Microbulbifer sp. A4B17: one gene and its partner. The protein of the gene in region 2 binds, or shares a complex with, the protein of the main gene of each other region. Links are inferred from orthologs where the notes say so. Each region holds a gene or a part of one and is shown on either strand. Other genes may lie near its edges.

Region 1 (3,042 bases), 360 kb from region 2 along the record:
GTTGATGATGGAGAATCTGGTTTTGGGTGACGACAAGATCGGCAGCCTGATGGCGATCTCCATGCGTCCAGATGACTCCAAAGTATGGTTCGGCGCCGCGCCGCCGGACCTGACGCTGGTTGCTCGTTCTCGCTCACCGGAATGGCTCTACACTTACCTCCGCAGCTTTTATAAGGACGACAGTCGTGCAACTGGGGTTAATAACAAGGTATTCCCCAGCGTGGCCATGCCTCATGTCCTGATGGAACTGCAGGGTTTGCAGGAATGTGCCCCCGGACCCAAGCGTGATCACGGAAAAATTGTCCGGGATGAGCTGGGTAACCCGATTATGGATGCTGCTTGTGGTAGCCTGGAGGTAGGCAAGGTGAAAGGCTCTATGACTCCAGAAGAATTTGATGGGGCTATGTATGACCTCGTCAACTTTATGGAGTACATTGCTGAGCCGATGGCTGAGGATCGCAAACGTATTGGCTTCTATGTGCTGGCATTTATTTTTGTGTTCTTTATCTTCGCCTGGTTGCTGAACCGCGAATACTGGAAAGACGTGCACCACTAAGGCCGTCGATATTTTGTCTCTAATGGGTGGTGGGGTTACTCACTGCCCTTTTATATTTTGAATAAAAGGCCGGCTCCAGCCGGCTTAAAGTTTGAGGTAGTTTGAACATGGGTGTGCCTACCAACAAGCGCTCCTCGATGACCTTCTTCTCTGATGGTCGCAGCCACTATAGCCATCGAGTACGTATTGTACTTGCCGAGAAAGGGGTTTCCGTCGATATCACTGATGTGGACGCCGACGATAAACCAGCTGAACTCGCTGACCTCAACCCTTACAACTCCTTGCCAACCTTGGTAGATCGCGATCTGGTTCTGTTTGAGACCAAGGTGATGATGGAGTACTTGGACGAGCGTTTCCCGCATCCGCCGCTGCTGCCGGTTTATCCGGTTGCCCGGGCACAGAGCCGCCAGATTATGCATCGTATCGAGCGCGACTGGTGTCCCCTGGTCGACAAGATCCTTGCTGGCGGTAAGGACGCGGCCTCTGCTCGTAAAGAGTTACGCGATAACCTGGTTGGTATTGCACCGATGTTTACCGACCTGCCGTACTTCTTTAATGAAGAGTTTTCTCTGGTGGATTGCTGCATGGCTCCGCTGTTGTGGCGCCTTGAGCAGTTTGAGATCAGCCTTCCGAAAACCAAGCAGGTTAAACCATTGCTGGATTATATGGACCGCTTGTTTGCCCGTGAGGCGTTCCAGCAGAGTCTGACCGAATACGAACGGGAAATGCGTTGAGGGAATACTGGTGAGCAAGCCGGCCATGACATCCAATCGTCCCTACATTCTGCGGGCGTTTTACGAGTGGATAACCGATAACCGGTGCACTCCATATATTCTGGTTGATACACACCTCCCTGGTGTTCTGGTACCGCAGCAGCATGTAAACGATGATGGTCAGATAGTTCTGAATATCTCGGAGTCAGCGGTTGCCAGCCTGACCATGGATAACTACGCCATCAGGTTTAATGCTCGTTTTGGCGGTGTGCCGACGGATATTCAGGTTCCAGTGGGGTCTGTGGTCGGCATCTATGCGCGGGAAAATGGACAGGGAATGGTATTTGAGGCCGAGGAAACTCCAGAGCCGCCAGAGCCTACACCGCCTACCAGTTTGGGTAAAAAGTCGGTTAAAAAGCCGGCATTACGTGTCGTCAAATAACGTTCCCTTTCTCTGGCAGGGCGAAACCCTGTAGCCCTGCCAGCCCCCTTTCCTTTTTTTCTGTGATCCAGTTCCGGGTATGCTCTTGCTCTAAGTCTGTATAATGGCGCGTTATATTTTATTGCCGCAAATCTCATGCCGCCGTATCTTCAATGGCTGCGCTTTATCTGGCTGCCAGGGATGCTTCTGGTGCTTCTCGTTGCGCAGTATCTTCCCTGGATCGATCTGACCCCCTTATACAGCCCACAATTTCCAATTTTACTGCTGGGGATGGCGGCGTTGCTCGGTTTTGGTTTTCGCTCGAGCCGGGTGGTGCTTGCAGCGCTGCTTATTATGGCTCTTTACATGGCGGCCAGTTCTCAGCTTCTACCCGGCTCACCCAGGGAGCTTCCGCTTTTTCTCTCATTGGTCGCGGTTAATTTGGTACTATTTACCTGTAGCCGAGACCGCAGTGTATTCAGTATTTTTGGGGTGCTATGGACTCTGCTCTTACTGGCTGAAGGTGTGGGTTTTGTCCTGCTCTACGATTGTTGCTCTCCCCTGAGACTGGCTTTCCCTATCGAAAATTTACCTGGCTGGTTGTCCAGATTTGCCCCCGAGTCATTTTCGCTGCCGCAACTCGTTGGCAGTGTGTCTGCAGTTGGTGCCTTCGCCTTACTTTTCCTCTATCCCGGTCCCACTGCAATGGGTCTTTTTAGTTGCACACTTTTGCTGCTGTTTAGTGTTTGGATAGAGCTTCCCCTCGAATTTACCGGGTCTGTAGCGGGAATATTATTGGTTGCATCGCTACTTGGAGCCAGTTATGAGTTGGCGTTTCGCGATGAATTGACAGGGCTTCATTCCAGGCGGGCTTTTCGCTATCAGATGCTGACACCTGCATGGAATTACAGTATCGCCATGGTGGATATAGATTATTTTAAGAAATTGAATGATCGCTATGGCCATCAAGTGGGGGATCAGGCTTTGCAAATGGTTGCTGTCCAGCTCGTCCGTCATGCTAATGGTACTGTGTTTCGCTATGGAGGAGAGGAATTTGTTATTTATCTTCCGGGGCGAAATCGCAAGGCGAAAGAGGCCCAGCTGGAAGCGTTGCGAGAAAAAATTGCATGCTATCCGTTGCGTCTGAGATCGTCGGGGCGTATCTCAACAGGGGTGTCACAGAGAGGTAAGGGTGGGGGAAAACCTCTAAAAATTACCGTGAGTATTGGTGTTGCCCACCGCAGTAAAAAGCTTAGGAAACCTGAGGGTATCCTCAAAGCGGCTGACCAGGCGCTGTATAAAGCAAAGAGAAATGGGCGAAACTGTCTGTCTGTTCACAGCTGATATAAATC
Region 2 (3,124 bases):
AGGCGCTGCTCTGGGTGGTCTCCACCCAGATCGCATCGGACTCTATGGCTACTACCCGGCCACGCTCCTGCAGCACCTAAACGCTCGCTTAACTCTTTGCGCTAATCGAGCTGGCGACACGGCGTGCAGTTGTTTCAGGGATTTCACCAACCACCGTTACCGTGTAAGCAACGCCTTCAATTTCCAGGCGATCCATATAAGCTGTTGTAGCTCCGCGAATTGCACGCCCCTTGAAGTCCTCAAGTTCAGGACCGAGGCGCTGTACAAACACGGAAAACACCCCCAGGCCATCGCTGAACACCATCATATCGCCATCAGACAGCGGTTTGACGGAAACCACCCTGAAACCTTCTGGAAGCCATCCGACCTGCCAGCGACTCTGCGAGGCAGTACACTCATTTCGATTGTCGATCCGCCGGGCATTGCTGGAGACTGCCTGTAAAGCAGCATCCTCTACCGGGGAGAGGTCCAGCTGCACAAACTGATAACGCTCAAGTACTCGGCCCTGTGTGCTGACCAACATGGTCTTCAACGGCAATCCGGTTTGTCTATCGAGACTCACCACCAAACCCAGGCGATAGCGATCCCGCGGTCGCGCCTCAATCACAACTGCATCGCGATCTGCGATGCGCTCTTCGCCCCGCAAAATAAATTGGTAGGCCCGCTGCACCTGCTGCTGGCCCGCCGAACTCCAAGCTGTGGCACGATTTCTCGGCGAAGCATTGATGTCACAATTTCCTGCACTACCGTGGCTGATCAGCTCTCTCGGCTCACCGCTCAGATAGCGCACGCGTTCTATCTGCTCGCCTTCACGAACTGCGTGGACCACTTGCAGCGTCTCCAACAGGCCTGCATGTTCGAAGGTCACCAAACCACTGTATTCAAGCTCGGTCACCGCCTTTGCCAATTTGGCCAGCCAATGCTCAACCTCATTACTGCCCACGGCACCCGGGCTTACCAGGGCGCTCTGTGCTGCGGGATTGAGATTGACAACACCAGGTGTTGCCGTCTCTTGTGTCGCTACAGGGCCAGAGGCCCCTTCCGGGATAGAAGTTGCAGAATCAGCTGGTGCCACAGCGGGGCTTTCCAGCTCAACCGCACCCTCGTCTGACATTGCCACTTCCACCACTGCGGGAGCTGTCGCGGGCGCAGTGGCCATATCGAGATTGATAGCGGTGGGAGCACTGGGTTCAACCCCGATGCCACCCTGGGCAAATGACACGGGTGCCAACAACGAAGAGGCCAACAGTAAACCGTTGGCCTTGAGAATCCCGCCGAGGATTCGAAGCCCCCTGGGTTCGACTTTCGTCACACTACATTCCAACCTGTTCGCCGTAAGTGGCGCGAGCGAAGGGCACCATGCCCTGACTGCCCACATGAGCGGCTTGTTCTGAGTGCTGAATCATTACGCGATTCAGGTGGCGCATCAACTCGGGGGTCGGCGCCTGCTGAATAACGGCCTGCCCCACTACACCGGTGCGCTGCTCGGGCACAAAGCGGGGAGCCGCTGTGCTCACAGAACGCGTCGAGGGAGCGGGCACATAGAATCCGGAGGGTTGCGGTGCCGACTGAACAACGGGCTGAGCTTCACGCTCTACCGAAGCTACCGGCTGGCTTGTCCCCTGAATGGTGCTCTGCGGAGAGTCTGTCATTTGCTGCACACCCAAAATGGCAGCAAAGGCCACCGTTGCGGCAACAGCACCACGGGACAGCGGACGCCACCAGCGATTGTTGACCAAACTGCCAGCAACCACAGATCCCCCACTGCCGCTTTGGGACAGAGGCTCTTCCTCGTCGATGGCGGCAGAAATACTCGCTGCAAGACTGGAGTCAACCGGCGCGACCTGTTCGCGGCGCATAACGCTCGCCGCGAGTTGGTAGCGCGACCAGCGCTCACCGAACTCTTCAGAGGCCGCACTGGCCTTCAGAAGCCGTTGCAGCTCCAGTTCGCTGACTTCGCCATCCATGAGCGCCGAGAGCGACTCGTTAAGACGTTCCTGATGATTCCCGTGGGACATAGGGGTTAACCCTCTTGTGCAATCATTTATTCGGTGCCCACAAGCACCATATTTGGTTACATGTTATGACCGGAGTCTGAGCGGTTGGTTTCCCCGACTGGGAAAATTTTCCGCAATTTTAACTCCTGTCACCCAGTGTTTCCGGCTCGCCGGCCATCACGGCCTGGACTGTCCGGTCTATCGCCTCCCGTGCGCGAAATATTCTAGAGCGCACAGTTCCCACCGGGCATCCCATAACCTCGGCGATTTCCTCATAGCTCAGCCCCTCAAGCTCTCTCAGCGTTACCGCTGAGCGCAGATCCTCTGGCAGTGCGCGAATAGCACGATGCACCGCCGCTTCCAGCTGATCGCGAAACATCTGGCTCTCAGGCGTCTCGTTGTCGCGCAGCAGGTCAGCACCCGAATAAAATTCGGCATCCTCCAGTTCAACATCAGAAGATGGCGGCCGACGGCTGCGGGAAACCAAGTGGTTCTTGGCGGTATTGATCGCAATTCGATACATCCATGTGTAAAAAGCACTCTCGCCGCGAAAATTGGCCAGAGCACGATAAGCCTTAATAAAAGCCTCTTGGGTTACATCCTGTACTTCACTGTGGTCCTTAATGAACCGACTCACTACAGCAACAATTTTGTGTTGGTACTTGAGCACTAGGAGATCAAATGCGCGCTTGTCTCCTTTTTGTACACGCTCAACCAACTCACGGTCACTCGTTGACGCCTGATGCGCTGTCATCCCCAACTCCCATATCCAGCCACACTGCGGGCGCCACAAAATTTGACTGCGGGGCCACCGGCGCAGGCGTTTCTTTTACTGTGTTGATGACAATGACAATAGGACATAAGTTCCACGTCAAATCGACGAATAATCAGGAGGCGCTATACTACGCGACCCTTAAACATAATTGAAATCTATGAATGCCCAGGCAAACTACGACGTTCTCGTAATCGGAAGCGGTGCGGCAGGCCTCACACTGGCCCTGCATCTCGCCTCCCAGTATCGCGTGGCCCTGCTCTCCAAACAGAGACTGCAGGATGGCTCCACCTGGTTCGCCCAGGGAGGCATCGCCGCAGTGCTGGATGAGATGGATTCGGTTGAGTCGCATATT

The links.
Region 1: the proteins of BTJ40_RS15485 (region 2) and BTJ40_RS17010 are in contact, whole or in part, in a crystal structure (PDB 1YFN), measured with the Escherichia coli proteins. The link is inferred for Microbulbifer sp. A4B17 from one-to-one orthologs.

The regions. Positions count from the first base shown.
Region 1 is NZ_CP029064.1:3,868,314-3,871,355, reverse strand. What follows is about bases 291-3,013. They hold BTJ40_RS17010 (ClpXP protease specificity-enhancing factor), read left to right. Parts: upstream 291-1,315; coding sequence 1,316-1,711; downstream 1,712-3,013. Other genes in these bases: BTJ40_RS17005 (diguanylate cyclase), read left to right, coding at 1,847-3,013; BTJ40_RS17015 (glutathione S-transferase N-terminal domain-containing protein), read left to right, coding at 664-1,290; BTJ40_RS17020 (ubiquinol-cytochrome c reductase), read left to right, coding at 291-556. Outside these bases: more of BTJ40_RS17020, read left to right, coding at 1-290; more of BTJ40_RS17005, read left to right, coding at 3,014-3,034. UniProt on the Escherichia coli protein: Enhances recognition of ssrA-tagged proteins by the ClpX-ClpP protease; the ssrA degradation tag (AANDENYALAA) is added trans-translationally to proteins that are stalled on the ribosome, freeing the ribosome and targeting stalled peptides for degradation.
Region 2 is NZ_CP029064.1:3,511,241-3,514,364, forward strand. Bases 167-2,971 are described here. They hold BTJ40_RS15485 (sigma-E factor negative regulatory protein), read right to left. Parts: upstream 2,019-2,971; coding sequence 1,314-2,018; downstream 167-1,313. Other genes in these bases: BTJ40_RS15480 (MucB/RseB C-terminal domain-containing protein), read right to left, coding at 167-1,312; rpoE (RNA polymerase sigma factor RpoE), read right to left, coding at 2,137-2,751; nadB (L-aspartate oxidase), read left to right, coding at 2,930-2,971. Outside these bases: BTJ40_RS15475 (SoxR reducing system RseC family protein), read right to left, coding at 1-76; more of BTJ40_RS15480, read right to left, coding at 89-166; more of nadB, read left to right, coding at 2,972-3,124. UniProt on the Escherichia coli protein: An anti-sigma factor for extracytoplasmic function (ECF) sigma factor sigma-E (RpoE). ECF sigma factors are held in an inactive form by an anti-sigma factor until released by regulated intramembrane proteolysis (RIP).